One region of the Desulfitobacterium sp. genome, then DNA from elsewhere that is predicted to be linked to it. Evidence: predicted binding sites of a transcription regulator. Region 1 holds the regulator's gene; each other region holds the start of a gene.
The links. The regulator LexA, encoded in region 1, represses DNA repair genes until DNA is damaged. The targets are predictions, from matches to a motif close to CNAACANNTGTTNG.
Positions count from the first base shown of each region.

Region 2: AC1U9U_RS14170 (Y-family DNA polymerase) is a predicted target of LexA. The motif match lies at 1,112-1,125, and genes of this name have one in related genera.
Region 3: uvrB (excinuclease ABC subunit UvrB) is a predicted target of LexA. The motif match lies at 1,252-1,265, and genes of this name have one in related genera.

Region 1 covers NZ_CEVWNY010000013.1:32,871-35,147, forward strand. The annotation lists gene AC1U9U_RS04030 (D-alanine--D-alanine ligase) at 1-737, shown strand, start outside; gene lexA (transcriptional repressor LexA) at 841-1,452, opposite strand; gene AC1U9U_RS04040 (LysM peptidoglycan-binding domain-containing protein) at 1,618-1,956, shown strand; gene AC1U9U_RS04045 (M23 family metallopeptidase) at 2,014-2,277, shown strand, end outside.
Region 2 covers NZ_CEVWNY010000124.1:3,655-5,931, forward strand. The annotation lists gene AC1U9U_RS14165 (NAD(P)/FAD-dependent oxidoreductase) at 1-926, opposite strand, end outside; gene AC1U9U_RS14170 (Y-family DNA polymerase) at 1,311-2,277, shown strand, end outside.
Region 3 covers NZ_CEVWNY010000007.1:21,245-23,521, forward strand. The annotation lists gene uvrB (excinuclease ABC subunit UvrB) at 1-1,168, opposite strand, end outside; gene AC1U9U_RS02440 (sugar ABC transporter substrate-binding protein) at 1,306-2,277, opposite strand, start outside.

The DNA.
Region 1 (2,277 bases):
TAGCCCATGTCCCATATGCTGGATCAGGAGTTCTTGGTTCTGCCTTGGGCATGGATAAAGATCGCATGAAAGCAGTTTTTGCTGAATCCGGACTACCCCAAGCACCTTACCTTACGGTACTTAGATCTACACTTCAAGAAAATATGGATATAGTACTTAAAGACATTGAAGAAACCCTTGGGTATCCCTGTTTCGTCAAACCTGCAAATCTAGGTTCCAGTGTGGGAATTTCCAAGGCATGCAATCAAGAGGAACTTCTATTTGCTTTAAAGCTTGCCGCAGAATACGACCGTAAAATCGTTATTGAGCAAAATATCACCGGACGGGAAATCGAACTTAGTGTGCTGGGCAATGATGAAGCAAAAGCCAGCATACCCGGTGAAATTCTTCCCTCCAAAGACTTTTACGATTATGAAGCGAAATACTTAGATACAGGGTCACGGTTGGTGATTCCCGCACCACTGGAATCTAATGTAGTGGATAGGCTGCAAACCATGGCTGTTCAGGCCTTCCATGCCGTTGAGGCTTCGGGCTTGAGCCGGGTGGATTTTTTTGTTACCGAAGATAATCGGATCTATATCAATGAAATCAATACCATGCCGGGATTTACCAGTATATCCATGTATCCCAAACTCTGGGCAGCCAGCGGAATTCCTTATTCTGAACTAATCACCCGTTTGATAGAACTAGGGTTTCAACGCTTCGAGGATACACATTCGCGGAAGATATCCCGCTAACTGCTTTTAACAAATCTGAAATAATGAGACATTTGAAAAGCCGAATCCCTTGACTTCCAAGGGATTCGGCTTTTCGCACTAACGGAATGTAATTGTAGCCGTCTTAGTGTAAGATCCGGAACACCCCGATCACTTTACCTAAGATGGTAACATCTTGAGAGTAAATCGGCTCCATATAAGGATTCTCCGGCTGTAAACGAATTAGTGTCTTCTCCTTAAAAAAGCGCTTTACTGTAGCTTCTTCGCCAATCATGGCCACGACAATTTCCCCGTTATGAGCAACTTTTTGCTGCCGGACCAAAATAAGATCTCCATCCATAATACCGGCATCAATCATACTCTCACCCTTAACTCTAAGCATGTATACCGTGTCGGAGTTAACCAGGTCACTAGGGAGCGGGAACATATCTTCGATATTTTCTTGAGCTAAAATTGGTTGCCCAGCAGTAACCTTCCCGATAATCGGAACAAAAACAGTCCTTTTTTCAGCATCACTGGAGCAATCTAATATTTCAATAGCACGAGGTTTCGTTGGATCACGACGTATGTACCCCTTTTCCTCCAGGGTTTGTAAATGCCCATGAACGGTTGAGCTTGACATTAATCCCACAGCATCGCCAATCTCGCGAACAGAGGGAGGATAACCTTTTTCACGAATTATCCTTTTTATAAACTCAAGAATATCGGTCTGCCTCTGTGATAAATCAGGATACACCCTAATCCCTCCCTTTTTTATATGCTTATTTTAGCATTAAAATCTAAATACTGCAAACAAATGTTCGAAAAAAGTATTGACGAATTCTAGTGTTTCCCATATACTGTTCTCAGGAACCTACGTTCGTATATTCTTGAATAATAGAGAACATAAAGGGGGATACACATGAGTACTTGTTCTTCCGTTCGTCATTATCGAAACTATCGGATGCGAAAATTACAGAGAGAATTGTGTTCTTATCTTCTTCTTTTTTTTGTGATATTCGGGGGCATGGGATGGTTTATCTGGGATTGGCAACAAGCAAATAACCAGGTTGAAAGTTTGGTTTACCAACCTCAAATCGTCCAGGCCGGTGATACTCTGTGGTCCCTGGCAGAGGATTCCGGTTTAAAAATTGATACCCGCACCTTGGTGCTCAAAATCATGGAGTATAACCAGCTAAATGATACCACGATCCAAACCGGCCAGGTAATCTATACCCCAATTGCACCCAATCATCCCTAGTAGTTACTTCTAACCTCGATTCTCATCCCATATGATGCAATGTAAGGGGTGAGATGTATGAAAATCAGAAGAGGATTCGGCTCAGGCCGCAAGCCTTGGACTTTACTAATAAAGATAATTTTTCTTTTGGCAATTGGATTATCCCTATGGAAAGCTTTACATAAGCCACCGGTGGTCTCGCCTGATATCTATCCTTACCTTAATAATTTAGCCGCTGAACTTGTTTTGCTTAGTCAAAAAGAAGGTCAAAGCCTTTCATCTACGGGCTGGGCTGACTTAATAGCCATTCGCAGCACACTTCCGGAAGATCAGGAACGTTAT
Region 2 (2,277 bases), on a different contig from region 1:
TTCTTGTCGCGGTAAGCATGGCCATTGGCTAGCATGACTCCGGTATGATTCTCAATAACCACGTGGCCGGAAGGGTTGCTACAGAAACTTCTAACCGTTGTACCTACGGAAGTCCGATAGAGGAATTTCCCTTCGTAAAGGTTCTCATTAATATCTTCCATGATGGTATCGAGGGTTTCCACCCGGACCCCCACATCCACCTGATTGCTGCTCATTTCCAGATTGTAATTCTTTAGGACATCTTTAAACCATTCTGAACCATCCCGGCCAGGAACAACTACTACCCTAGGTGCATAGTATTCCTCTCCCTTACCGGTGCGAATTCCTGTGACTCGCAGGTTACCTTCTACTTCATCGGTCATAATATCGGCGACTTCTGTTTCAAACACCATATCGATTTTACCCTTAAGGAACTCATAGATGTCCTTAAGAATTTCCAAATTCAATTCCGTTCCCAGATGACGCACTTGGGCCCGAAGTAATTTCAAACCGGCACCCAAGGCTTTCTTTTCAATTTCCTTTACAGCCGGTGTGCCCGGGTCGGTGAGTGCGGTAATAGCTCCATGTTTTAAGTTAATCCCATCCACATATTTTATAAGATTTAACACCTCGGAAGAAGGCAGATACTCGGTGAGCCATCCACCAAACTCTGTAGTGATATTGAATTTCCCATCAGAATAAGCTCCGGCACCGCCAAAACCATTGGTAATCGAGCAGGCCGGAGTACAGCTGGCGAACTCTCTTTGTTTATTAGGCGGCGGACATTTGGAAAGGGTCTTTTTTAATATGGGGCAACTGCGTTTATAGATATCCCGTCCCTTTTCGATTAAAAGTACCGAACATTCAGGAGCTTTAGTAGCCAATTCATAACCAGCAAAAATACCGGCGGGACCTGCCCCAACAATGATCACATCATACTTTTTCAAGGCTCATTCCTCCTTAGCCAAAACTTAACAACAAACAAACCTTATCAACTATACCTTATGTTCTCAAAGAATTCAAGACTAAAATCCGAACATTTTCCCCCCAAATTTAGTTTTTTGTTTGCCTACCTAAATTTAGCATACCGAACACAATTTTCCACTAAGGGAATAACTGTTTTTATTGATATCGAACATCTATTCGCATATAATATATAAGGCAAGATACTTCACTGCGTTCAGTATGATATAGGAAACTACTTCAGGTGGAGTTTTGACTCCATCTGAAGTTAGTTGACTTATCCACCGAGTGGACACAACCCAGGTCATCCTGAGCATGTGCGAAGGATCTTTTGTTAAGGTAAGCTCTCTTCTTAGGTGGTGGTTAGGTTGAACAGGCATACTATCTTTCATATTGATGTGAACTCGGCGTATCTCTCTTGGGAAGCAACCTTTCGATTGCAGCAAGGAGATTCCCTGGATTTAAGGACGGTTCCTTCTGTGGTAGGAGGAGATCCTTTGACCCGTCACGGCATCGTCCTGGCCAAATCGATTCCTGCCAAGAAACACCATATCAAAACCGGGGAAACTTTATACTCAGCTCTCTCCAAATGTCCCCAACTTATTATCGCCAAGCCTAATTATCTACTCTTTCGCCAATGCAGCCAAGCTTTAGGCAACATCTTAAAAGAGTATTCTCCTTTAGTCCAACAATTTTCCGTGGATGAATATTTCCTGGATTTTACCTCCGTGGATCAACTCTTTGGTGACCCCCTGAAAACGGCCTACATAATCAAGGATCGGATTAAAAACGAATTGGGCTTTACAGTGAATATCGGCATTTCCACTAATAAACTGTTGGCAAAGATGGCTTCGGAATTGCAAAAGCCTGACCAAGTCCATACCTTATTTCCGGAGGAGATTCCCGAAAAAATGTGGCCCCTACCTATTGAAGAGCTATTTATGGTAGGAAGAGCAACCTCCCGCAAACTTCTTGACCGCAATATCAAAACGATCGGTGAGCTAGCGCACACCGACCCCTACATTCTAAGATCGATCTTAAAAAGCCACGGCACCCTAATTGGGAATTATGCCCGGGGGATTGAAAACTCGCCTGTGTGGCCCGGCGGTTGCGTGGAAGTTAAAGGTATGGGCAATTCTACTACCATGCCCTTCGATGTGGACAATCGCCAGGAAGCCCATCTGGTTCTGCTTTCTCTAGTGGAAACAGTCAGTGCCCGCTTGCGTCATGATCAATACTTTGCCCGGCTTGTAGCTATTTCCTTTCGGACCAACGAGTTTCTTAATTACTCCCACCAACGGAAAATTTCCCATGCCACCGACTGTACCAACGAAA
Region 3 (2,277 bases), on a different contig from region 1:
TATAAACCCTTTGGGGAACAAATTTTTCAAACTCAGCGAATTTCAAGGGTCGGTTATCCAAAGCAGAAGGTAATCTAAAACCAAACTCTACCAGAGTGGTTTTTCGGGAACGGTCACCTTCATACATTCCCCGCACTTGAGGTAATGTAACATGGGATTCATCGATCATCATCAAGAAATCCTCAGGGAAAAAGTGCAAGAGGGTATAGGGAGTCTCTCCCGGTTCACGGAAAGTTAAATGTCGCGAGTAATTTTCAATACCGTTACAGAAGCCCATTTCTCGCAGCATCTCTAAGTCATAGCGAGTCCTCTGCTCCAGACGTTGAGCCTCCAGAAGCTTATTTTCGGACTTTAACAGTTTGAGCCGTTCCGCCAATTCTAGCTCGATATTATCTGCTGCCAGGAGCACTTTATCGCGGGCGGTGACATAGTGGGAGTTCGGAAAAATTGAAACATGTTTTCGTTCCCCCAGGATCTCGCCGGTGAGAACATTGATCTCAAAGATATGTTCGATCTCATCACCAAACATTTCGATGCGAACCGCATTTTCACTGGAGCCGGCAGGATAGACTTCCACTACATCCCCGCGAACACGGAAGGTGCCGCGCTGAAAAGCCACATCATTGCGATCATACTGGATGGATATCAACCTTTTTAAAATTTCGTTGCGATCGATTTCTTGTCCTTGGCGTAAGGATACCATCAGATCCCGATACTCTTCCGGAGAGCCTAAACCATAGATACAGGATACACTGGCCACAACAATCACATCGCGGCGTTCAAAGAGTGCCGCAGTGGCTGAGTGGCGTAGCTTTTCAATCTCATCATTGATTGAGGCATCCTTCTCGATATAGGTATCACTGGAGGGAACATAGGCCTCCGGCTGATAATAATCATAATAGCTGACAAAGTATTCAACGGCATTTTCCGGAAAAAACTCTTTAAACTCGCTATAAAGCTGAGCTGCTAAGGTTTTATTATGGGCAAGGATCAAGGTTGGGCGCTGGATTTTTTGAATAATATTGGCCATGGTAAAGGTCTTGCCGGAACCCGTTACCCCCAACAAGGTTTGATGACGGTTGCCCGCCTTTATACTTTGGACCAGAGCATCAATCGCTTGCGGCTGATCCCCGGCCGGCTTGTAAGGGGCATGTAAACAAAACTCCATGTGTGCTCTAATCTCCTTTCATAGCTTCAAATAATTCCAAACTAGATTATAACATTTCTTTCCCGAAAACAAAACAAAAAAGCCGAAAATATGTTCGGCTTTTTTAATATTTTTTGATAACTGTTTTTGGAAATTAACTACTGGTTCCCTTTATTATTTCCTCCGGAACCACTATCACCTTCACCGCTTTTACTGCTATCTTTCTTTCCCTGCTCCTGATCCCCCTGCTGCTTTTGCTGCTGTTCCTGGAGAAGCATTTCCGGTGGAATGGTTCGAACCTGATCATTGGCACTTTTTTCAGTACCTAAAACATTACCTTTTTCGTCTAGATATTCGCGGATAATCTCGGTATGAATCTTTTCCGTAACCTTCTTCACCCCTTGGGGCATTGTACCCCCACCCTGGCCCTGGGAAGAACCGCTTTGGCCCTGCTCCTTACCCTGTTTATCATCACCTGCCGCACCTTTATTGCCATTGCCTTTATCCTCTTTACTCTTATCTTCTTTGTTCTTATCTTTGGATTCTTCTTTTTTCTGTTCCAGTTCCTTTCGGGCTTCCGCAGCCTTCGTATAGCTTTTTTGAATCAAGGCAAGATTTTCGGAAGTTACGGTTTTAACAGGGATAATTTTGGCTGCTACTTCCCCTTTGTCGCCGGTTATGGATTCGTTGATTTCTAAAGATTGCTTATCCATGAGTTTTTGTGCCCATTGGAAGGCATTAACACCTTGTACATAGGGTGCTGTATCAATATCTGCTATTTGGCCGCCGGCGGCAATCCGCTTAAGTGAGTTGGGATTGGCTTGTCCACCCATTAGTTGAATCTTTTCATTCAGTTTCATAGACTTTAGCAGCTCATAAGCTTGAGCAGCTAATTTCTCATTCTGGGCACAGACGACTTTTACCCGGCCGGAATTCTTCTGTAGGTATTCCATCAGTCCTTGAACAGCAATTGTTTCCGATTCCGGCGGGTTAGTAATGCTATGTACAGTAAGCTTTGGATTATTGCCTATCTCCCGGCGAAAGGATGCTAAGGTCAACTGAGCCACCGGGTCATCAGCCTCACCTTGTAAATAAACAACTTCTCCTTCGGAGACCCTGCCTTTAACTTG